Regions from separate parts of the Kyrpidia spormannii genome, predicted to be linked through region 1. Evidence: riboswitches for the same ligand, from Rfam matches in the RefSeq annotation. Region 1 holds a riboswitch; the other holds the start of a gene.
What was found. A riboswitch is a leader RNA that binds a small molecule or an ion and turns the genes downstream of it on or off. The one in region 1 is predicted to bind cobalamin.

Region 1 (5,024 bases):
CGACGCCAGAACCATCGGTATCGATCAGCGGCTGCAACACGTTGAAACGAACATGGTTACGAAAGCGGATTTGGCTTTTTACGATCGCAAAATCGGCGAGCACGATCGGGAGATTTATATGATGAAGAATCGATGATCGGCGAGATGCCGAGAAGACCGCCCTGGAAACGGAGATGATGTGGACGGCGCTCGGTTGAAGGTTCAGGCGGTGCGAGCTCCCAAAAGGAGCTTCTGGGCATCCGCCCTGTCCCTTTCGATCGTTGTGGCTGCGATCGGCCGGGTGATCGAGGGGATCCAGCGGTTGGTGCGAAGTGGAAACGGCCGCCCGCCTAAGGCAGGCGGTCCAGTGTTTCCAGTACTTCGCCGGCGCTGTGGCACAGGTGCTCATATTGAATGCCCGGACGGCAGATCACGATAGTATGAATGCCACGGTCCAGAGCGGGTTGAATTTTTTCCATGACGCTGCCTTCAGAGCCGCTCTCCTTGGTGACCAGGGTGGTCACGCCGAAATGTTCATAGAAGGCCGCATTGAGCGTCGAGGTGTACGGACCCTGCATGGCCACGATGTTTCGCTGAGGAATGCCGAGGGCGGTGCAGGTGCGCATATTTTCCTCGGTGGGGAGAATGCGGCAGATCATCCGGATGGTCGGGTCTTTCAACAGGACTTCGGCGAAGATGGGCAGGGTTTTGCTGCCGGTGGTCAAGAAAATGGTGCCGCCGAAGGAGGCGGCGAGCTCTGCGGCGTTGCGGTAGTCCCGCGCTAAGTGTAAGTTTGGATGTTCGGATAATTCCGAGCTCGGACGTTCATACCGGATGTAGGGAATACCGGCAATCGTGGCCGCTTCCATGGCGTTTCGCGACGCTTCTTCGGCGAAGGGGTGGCTGGCGTCCACCACCGCCCGGGTTCCGTTTTCGGAAAAGAGCCTAGCCATTTCATCGGCGGATTTGCGGCCCACGGTGACCGAGAGCCCCTCCTTACGCAAAGAGGATGCGGCACTTTCGGTGACCACCGAGGCCAATACCGGGTAGCCGGCGTTCTGCAACTGAACGCCGAGGGCCCGGGCGTCGCTGGTACCGGCAAGGAGAAACAGCATCGGAGAACCACCTCTTCACGGGAACATTTTTCGGTCAAAAAAGTTGAAAAGCCAGGATCTCGGTGGCAGGACAGATGGGATCGGCGAAAACGGCTCTAGACACGGTCCCGGATCGTGAGTTATGCTTACAACGAATCTTATCTTCATCCAATTTCAAGCATGACTGTTTGTGGCAACGACGTCAAGGTGCTTCCGCTGCGGCGGAAGGTAACAGGGAATCGGGTGAGAATCCCGAGCGGACCCGCCACTGTGACCGGACGAGTTGCCCTCCACGTCCGCCGAGGACGACGTCACTCGCTTAGCTGCGGGGAAGACGGAGGGCCGCGATGACCCGGGAGCCAGGAGACCTACCTTGATGGAAACGCCGGCAGACCCTCGCGGTATGGGGTGCGGTGTGCCGATTCCGGGCTCTTGAGGCCCGCCAGGCGTCAACGCATATTGCCTCCGACCGATGGGTCGGGGGTTTTTTTGTACCCGCAGCGGGGAGGGGGAGATGGGGTGAGCGAGTTTGTGCCGTCGACAGTCCGGCCCGAGGAGATCGAGGCCCGGAGTTTTGCCATCATTGCGGAAGAACTGGGGGAGCATTCTTTTACGGAAGAACAATTTTCCATTGTCCAACGGGTGATTCACGCCAGTGCAGATTTTGATCTGGGGAGGTCGCTGCGGTTTCATCCCCAGGCTGTGGAAGCGGGGATTCGGGCCATCCGGGAGGGACGGCCGGTGGTGGCCGATGTCCAGATGGTTCAGGTGGGGATCTCCAAGGCGCGGATTGAGCGGTTTGGGGGGCGGGTGCACTGCCTGATTTCCGATCCGGACGTGGCCGAGGAAGCGCGGCGCCAGGGAACCACCCGGGCCATCGTTTCGATGCGCAAGGCGGCCCGGATGGCGGAAGGGGGGATCGTGGCCATCGGTAACGCCCCGACCGCCCTGTTGGAGTTGATTCGCCTCGTCCGGGCGGGGGAGGCGCGCCCGGCGCTGATCGTCGGCGTGCCGGTGGGGTTCGTATCGGCGGCGGAATCGAAAGCGCAGTTGGCCGGTCTGGATCAGCCGCCCTTTATCACCAATGAGGGCCGCAAAGGGGGCAGTCCGGTGGCTGTGGCCATCGTCAATGCCCTGTCTCTGTTGGCCGTATCGGAGGCGGGGGCGAGATGACCGAACCGCCGGAGCGGCCGCTGCGCCACGGCTATACCACTGGCAGTTGCGCTGCGGCGGCGACGAAAGCAGCCGTATGGGCCCTGGTTCACCAACAGCCGCTGTCCGAGGTGGAAATCGGGCTCCCGGCCGGGCAAAGGGTGCGATTCGCCGTGGAAGGTTTATCGTTTACGCCGGAGCGCGCCGCCTGCGCCGTGATCAAAGACGGCGGGGACGATCCCGATGCCACCCACGGCGCCTGGATCTGGTCCACGGTGAGTTGGCGGGGAGAGCCGGGGATTGAACTCGAGGGTGGCGAGGGAGTGGGTCGGGTGACGAAGCCCGGGCTGGCCGTGCCCGTGGGGGAGCCGGCCATCAATCCGGTGCCCCGGAGGATGATCCGCCAGGCCGCAGAAGAGGCGGCGGGGCCGGAGATGCTGGGGCGGCGCGGGATTCGGGTGGTGATCTCCGTGCCCGGGGGCGAGGAGATCGCGAAAAAGACGATGAACGGCCGGCTGGGGATCATCGGAGGAATTTCAATCCTGGGTACCACGGGGATTGTCAAGCCCTTTTCCACGGCGGCGTGGATGGCCAGCGTAGCCCAGGCCATCAGTGTGGCCACGGCGGCGGGGTGCCGGCAGGTGGTGTTGACTACCGGGGGGCGCAGTGAAAAGGTGGCCATGCGGGAGCTTTCCCATCTCCCGGAAGAGGCTTTTATCGAAATGGGGGATTTTCTGGGGTTTTCTCTCAAGCAGTGCGCCAAACGGGGCGTGGAAAAAGTGACCCTTTGCGGCATGATTGGAAAATTCTCCAAGGCCGCGGCGGGACACATGCATCTCCATTCAAAAGGATCGTCGGTGGACCCGGGGTGGCTGGCCGACCTGGCCGTTCAGTCCGGAGTGCCGCCCTCCGAGGCGGAAGGAATTCGTCGGGCGAATACCGCCAAGGAGATCGGGGATGTCCTTTGGTCGAAGGGGTACCATGCATTTTTTGAGCGATTGTGCGAAGAGATCTGTGCACGCGCTTCTGAGCACGTCGGAGGAGCCTTCGGGGTGGAAATGATCCTCTGCGATTTGGAGGGGCGCGTGATCGGAAGGGGGGAGAGGCCGTGGAACCGGTCCGGATCATCGGCATCGGAGCGGACGGGGCTGAGGGACTGCCCGTCCCGGTGAGGCGATGGATTGAACAGGCTGACCTGTTAGTGGGGGGAAGGCGGCATTTGGACTATTTTCCCGAATACTCCGGGGAGGTCCTGGCGGTGCAAGAGGGGCTTTCCCGGGCGGTGGGCCGCATTGATCAGGTCCGCCGGGAAGGCCGCCGGGTGGTGGTACTGGCCTCGGGGGATCCGAATTTTTTCGGCATCGGGGCGTACTTGGCGAAAAAACTCGGCCCCGAACAGGTGGAGATCCACCCCCACGTCTCTTCGGTTCAGTTGGCTTTTGCCCGGATGAAAGAGCCTTGGCAGGACGCCTTTTTGGCTTCGGTGCACGGGCGGGATGTGGAGCCGGTGGTGGACTGGGTGCGCACCCATGCGAAAGTCGCCTTGGTGACGTCGGACGGGAGTACGCCTGGGAGAATCGCCAGGGCACTCCAGAAGGCGGGGCTTTCGGAGGTGGAGGTGTTCGTTGCGGAGAACCTCGGAGCGCCGGATGAGCGGACGGGATGGTACACGGTGGCAGACGCCGCGGAGCAGGAGTTCGCCCCCCTCAACGTGGTGGTGATCCGCCGCCGGCAAGACGGAGGAGGGACTGGGGCGGAGGCCCATAAAAAAGGAGCATCGGGGGAGGCGGTTTGGCCCCTGGGGATTGACGATGAGGCGTTTTTTCAGCGCAAACCCAAGCGTGGGCTGATCACCAAACAGGAAGTCCGGGTGGTCAGCCTGGCGAAGTTGCACATTCGCCCGGGTGCCGTGATGTGGGATATCGGGGCCTGTACCGGTTCGGTGGGCATCGAGGCGGCGGGGTTGGCGGAGGGGGTACGGGTGTACGCCATCGAGAAAAATGAGGAAGATTGTGAGAACCTCCGCCGCAACGTGGAAAAATTCCACCGCCCGGTCCACTGGGTGCATGGCACGGCCCCGGACGGACTCGAGGCGTTTCCTGACCCCGACGCGGTGTTTCTGGGCGGCACCGCCGGGCGGATGGAGGAGTTGCTGGACGTCTGCGTCCGGCGCCTGCGGCCCGGGGGCCGCATTGTGGTGAACGCCGCGACGCTTGAAAATCTCTATCAGGCGGTGGAGGGGCTGCGAAATCGGGGGATGGCGGTGGACGTGACGCTGATCCAGGTGGCCCGCAGCCGCCCCATTAAGGATCTCACCCGGTTTGAAGCTTTTGATCCGGTGTACATCGTGGCCGCCCGACGGGCGGAGGAAGGGGCTGGGAACGAGAATGGCTGATCGACTGGGGAAATTGTTCGTGCTCGGGGTGGGGCCGGGGGATCCCGAGTGGCTAACCCTGCGTGCCCATCGGATTCTGCGGGAAGCTCCGGTTGTGGCATATCCGCAAAAAATGCGCTCCGGGGAAAGCTATGCCCTTTCCATCGTCGAAAGTCTGCTGCCCACCCCGGGCCCGGAACGGTTGGGTTTGGTCTTTCCCATGACCCGGGATCCGGAAAAATTGCGGATTCAGTGGGAGGAGACGGTGAACCGGGTGTGGGAGAAGTTGTCGGCCGGCCGGGACGTGGCCTTTATCACCGAGGGTCACCCGTATCTGTACAGTACGGCCATTCATCTGGTCCGGCTCCTGCGCCGGCTTCACCCCGGGGTGGAGGTGGAGGTGGTCCCGGGGGTCTCTTCTCCGG
Region 2 (5,024 bases), 110 kb from region 1:
CCGAACACCTGGTCGTAGGTGCGATTTTCTTTGATGACATAGATCACGTGCTTAATCGGGGAATCCTGGCCGAGGAATCGGGGGATGGGAAACCGGTCCGTCCGGCCGTCACCAGGGCGCCCGTTGGACCCAGGCCCATAAGCGGGTTGATTGTTGCGCTTCACTTGCTCGGTGTAACGCAGGAGTTCGCCTGGGTTCGGGGCGTCAATGATGGAAAGAGTGCCGCTTATCATATTCCCGATATACTGCCCTTGAGTGTTGGGTCCGGCCCCGAGGCCCTTGGCGTTAAGGACCAGGATCTGCTTTCCCCTGTCCGTTGTGTATACTCCAGTGGGGTACCAACCGGTGGGGATGAGGCCTTTGACATCAGCCCGGGCGGTGGGGGACCCTTTGCCGAGATCGACGACGGCGATGTCGTTGTTGCCGGCATTGGCCACGTAGAGGGTGCGGCCATCCGGGCTCACGGTGAGGGCATCCGGTTGGCTTCCGGGCAGGGCGCCTCGATAGGGAGCGAGGGAAATGGTCTGAACGACCTTTTGCCGGGAGGGGTCGATCACCGAGAGGGTATCACTGTCCGAGTTGGCCACATAGATCGCGCCGGTGCGGGGGTTCAGGGCCAGGGCATTCGGGTGAAGACCGACCTTGATGGTGGCCTGGGTCTGTAGGGTGTCCGGATCCAGAGCGGTCACCGTGTCTTCGCCCCAGTTGGTGACGTAAAGGGTTTTTCCGTCTTGGGAGAGAAGAGAGGTGTACGGGTATTGGCCGACGTTCCCCTGGGCCACCACCTTGCCCGTGGAGGTGTCGATTTTGACCACGGTATTATACAGGTTGTTGACGACATACAAGAAGCCGCCGTCTGCGGAAACGGTCAGTCCCGCGGGATACGCATTTCCCTTTTGGTTATTGGCCTTGGGCCCCGGGGTTAGACCGATGAGCACAATGGGGGATTGCTCGGACAGTTGGCCGTCGCGAAGCTGGAACACGCGGATCTTGTTGTTACCGCCTGCCGAGGCGTACAGCGTCTTTCCGTCCGGGCTAAAAGCCACGCCGAGATAGAGGGCTTCCGGAGACTTGTAGGGTATGGTCTGAATGACCTTTTGCTGTTTGAGATCAATGACTTGAAGGGACTGGGTGCCTTGCCCGTCGTTCGAGACCACCAGGTATCGACCGTCTGGGCTGAGGGCGCCACCCATCGGGAAATCTCCCAGGGTGACCTGCTTCCCAGCGGGGGTCACGACCCAGTCGTAGGAGGTGACCGCGGTGCCATTTGATTGAGGCCCGGCCTCCCGGGCCCATGCGGATCCCGGTGCTAAGCCGGTCCCTAACATGAGCGCAGCCATGGCTGCACCCGCCACCCACCTTTTTCGTGCAATCCTCCGCTCCTTCATGCGTCTCTCCTCCTTGTTTTGTTGATTCTTCCAACGCCCGGCAATCACCGGACATGTCCTATGATAGACTCGGCGTGTAAAGATAGAAACGTTATAAATCTGAAGATTGTGTAATGTTTGTGGGTCATAGTACTGCGAAAAAAGGATCATGTGACGCATGCTTGACAGACCATACAATCGTCAGTAAACTGTTTTCAACGAAACCCGGCTTGGTGGGCGGGTGACGTATCTGTACAGTTGCAGTGTTGGAGCGTGAGAGATCGTTCTTTTCTTAACAATTTCATACCTGGAACGGGTGCCCGAGGCCATTGTTCGGAAAGAGCGCTGGCTCGGGAAAACGGGAAGTCGGGTGCAAGTCCCGCGCGGTCCCGCCACTGTAACGAGGAACTGCCTTACATGGCGCCACTGGGAAACTGGGAAGGCGTAGGGCGGTGATGAATCGAAGCCAGGATACCGGCCCGTTTCCAAAAGAACTCTACCCTACGAGGTATAGGGGGTGGTTCACTGTGAGGCGATCGCACCGTTCTTTGCCTGGTGTCCTCTGCTTGATGCGGGATTTCGCAGGACTGGCGGAGCACAGAAAAGCAGGTCTTTGAGCGGTGATGAATGGTCCGGATGTTTGAAAACCCCTTAACATGTTCGTGGTTAAGGGGTTTTGCTATGTCCTGAAGAAAACAAGACGGTCGAAGATTTGGGGGAGTGAAGATGGTCAGGTGGGTTATTCTGGTTCTGTTTATGGCCTTTTGGCTCCCGCGCCAAGCTTATGCCATGCACATTATGGAAGGCTATCTTCCCTTGGGTTGGTGTCTTTTTTGGGCGGTGTTATGTCTGCCCGCTTTAATCCTCGGGACTCGTTCTTTACAAAAACAAGCCGGGGACAATCTGAAGATGAAGCTTGTATTGGCGCTTTCGGCGGCCTTTGCTTTTGTGCTGTCGGCTCTCAAGCTTCCATCGGTCACAGGAAGCAGTTCACATCCGACCGGAGTGGGTCTGGGCGCCGTTTTGTTCGGTCCTATGGCGATGAGTGTCGTCGGTTGCATCATCCTATTGTTTCAGGCGCTGCTCCTGGCCCATGGCGGGATCACGACCCTTGGCGCCAACACGTTCTCCATGGCCGTTGTCGGGCCCACAGTGTCCTATCTTGTATTCCGTGTGGTCCATAAATATGGATTCGGGCGAGGAGTAGCTGTATTTCTTGCTGCCGCTTTGGGTGACTTATCGACATATGTTACGACGTCGTTCCAGTTGGCTTTAGCGTTTCCCGCCCCTATCGGGGGAGTAGCGGCATCATTTTGGAAATTCGCATCGATTTTTGCCGTCACCCAGGTTCCGCTCGCCGTCAGCGAAGGGCTGCTCACGGTTATCATGGTGAACGGGGTGATGAAATATAATCCCGAGGTTCTGAGCCGAGCGATGAACCTGGCTGAGGAGGCGCACCATGAGGCATAACCATCATCGGCGTTGGGGGAAAAATGGATTTCTCGGATTATTGGCGGTCGCTTTAGCGGCATTGCCGTTATTGACTCTCAGAACAGCGGAGTTCCAAGGATCGGATGATCAAGGGAAGGAAATGGTACACCAACTGGATCCGAACTACCGGCCCTGGTTTTCCCCTTTATGGGAACCCCCGGGCAGTGAGATCGAGAGTTTGTTGTTTTCCCTCCAGGCAGCCTTGGGTGCCGGGGTTGTCGGCTATGCCATTGGCTATCTTCATGCCCGCAGAAGGGATCGCCATGAGTCCGATTGATCGATGGGCCCATGCCAACCGGTGGCGCAGGCTCCATCCGCTGCAAAAAACCGTTTTTGCCGCGGCTTTGGGAGGAAGTGCGTTTGTCTTTCCCACCCCGGTAGCGGCGATGATACCTGTGATCGCGGGACTTTTCCTGAGATACGGGGCCGGGATCCCCGTACGGGCGTTCCTTCGCTTCATGGCGCTGCCGTTGTCGTTTTTGTCGCTTGGTGCGATCCCGCTCTTGGTTCAAGTACAGCCTTCAGGATTTTCTCTTGTTTGGTCGATGGATGGAATCCCCGGCTGGTGGATTGGAGTGAACGGAGAAGGGGTTCGGACGGCGGTGACCGTGTGGGTCAGGGCGCTGGCCGTAACCTCTTCGATGTACGTCCTGGCGCTCACCACGCCGGTGCCGGATCTCGTGGACATGTTGCGCCGGGTGAACGTGCCCGAGATTCTCTTGGAAGTGATGCATCTCATGTATCGCTATTTGTTTATTCTCATGGAAATGGCTCAACAAACGTATGTGGCTCAGTCCTCTCGGCTGGGGTATCAGTCATGGAGCCGGAGCTTGTCTTCCCTTGGTCGTCTGGGGGCGGCGTTGGCCGTCAAGAGCCGCCTGGAGGTGGAGGATCTTCACCGAGCACTGATCTCGCGGGGGTACCGCGGGCGACTGACTGTCCTGCCGCCTCCATGGGCGGTGTGTCTCAAAACCGCCGCCTGGATGGGCGCGGCCGTGGTGGGTCTGGCGGTTGCGGCTTGGCTTGTGGGGAGGCGGTTGCATGGATAAGCCGACCTTCGAATTAGAAGGCGTCGAGTATAACTATGAAGATGGAACCCAGGCTCTGCAGGGCGTATCCCTAGGTATTGAACGCGGAAAAAAAGTCGCTTTTCTTGGTTCCAACGGTGCGGGAAAATCGACGTTATTCCTGCATTTGAACGGGATTTTGCGCCCGTTTCGCGGCCGAATCCTGTTTCGGGGGCAGGAGGTTCGGTACGCCCGCAAAGAGCTTGCTCGACTGCGAGCCAAGGTCGGGATCGTCTTTCAGAACCCGGATCGACAAGTTGTGATCGGTCATGTATGGGAGGATGTGTCTTTTGGGCCTATGAACTTGGGGTTGTCCCCGCCTGAAGTTGAGGCGAGGGTGGAGGAGGCACTGAACATCACCGGACTTTGGGATCTGCGGGACAAAGCCGTGCATCTCCTCAGTTACGGCCAAAAAAAGCGGGTTGCGTTGGCCGGAGTTTTGGCCATGAAACCGGAAGTGATGATTCTCGATGAGCCCACCGCTTCCCTCGACCCTGGACAGGTTCACGCGTTGCTCGAATTGTTAGAGCGTTTACACCGTCAAGGAATCCAAATCGTTCTGTCGACCCACGATGTGGACTTTGCCTATGCGTGGGCGGATTGGGTCGTGATCATGCATGCCGGGCGCGTTCTCGCCGAGGGCTTGCCCAAGGATGTGTTCAGTGACACGGACATTCTGAAAAGGGTATCTCTGACGAAACCGGTGTTGTGGAGGGTCTGGGAGGAATTGAACAAAGCGGGTCTGTATGATGGTGGGCCCCCCAGAACGGTGGAAGAACTGTCTGCGCTTATTGCCCGAGCGGCGGCCGATAGGCGCCCGACCTTCGGGTAATGCGGCAATCAGGGAAAGGTGGAAATACCGTGTTTACCGATACGGAAAGACAAGCACTTTACAAAGTCATCCGAACACGCCGTGATGTTCGATCGTTTCTTCCCGACCCCATTCCACAAGACAAGCTCGATCGCATATTGGAGGCGGCCCATCATGCACCCTCGGTGGGTTTTATGCAACCGTGGAATTTTATCTTAATTACAGACCAAGAAGTGAAAGAGCGCCTGTCTTGGGCTGCTGACAAGGAACGCCGTGCTCTCGCGATTC

Region 2: it holds a riboswitch for cobalamin, as region 1 does, so the genes downstream of both, CVV65_RS04100 (energy-coupling factor ABC transporter permease) here and CVV65_RS03555 (precorrin-8X methylmutase) in region 1, are expected to answer to the same signal.

What each region holds. Positions count from the first base shown of each region.
Region 1 is NZ_CP024955.1:718,258-723,281, forward strand. It holds gene CVV65_RS03545 (tropomyosin) at 1-136, shown strand, start outside; gene cobK (precorrin-6A reductase) at 330-1,094, opposite strand; cobalamin riboswitch at 1,262-1,463, shown strand; gene CVV65_RS03555 (precorrin-8X methylmutase) at 1,593-2,246, shown strand; gene CVV65_RS03560 (cobalt-precorrin-5B (C(1))-methyltransferase) at 2,243-3,397, shown strand; gene cbiE (precorrin-6y C5,15-methyltransferase (decarboxylating) subunit CbiE) at 3,334-4,620, shown strand; gene cobI (precorrin-2 C(20)-methyltransferase) at 4,613-5,024, shown strand, end outside.
Region 2 is NZ_CP024955.1:832,125-837,148, forward strand. It holds gene CVV65_RS04095 (bifunctional YncE family protein/alkaline phosphatase family protein) at 1-1,388, opposite strand, end outside; cobalamin riboswitch at 1,665-1,864, shown strand; gene CVV65_RS04100 (energy-coupling factor ABC transporter permease) at 2,094-2,837, shown strand; gene CVV65_RS04105 (energy-coupling factor ABC transporter substrate-binding protein) at 2,827-3,135, shown strand; gene cbiQ (cobalt ECF transporter T component CbiQ) at 3,122-3,907, shown strand; gene CVV65_RS04115 (energy-coupling factor ABC transporter ATP-binding protein) at 3,900-4,757, shown strand; gene bluB (5,6-dimethylbenzimidazole synthase) at 4,787-5,024, shown strand, end outside.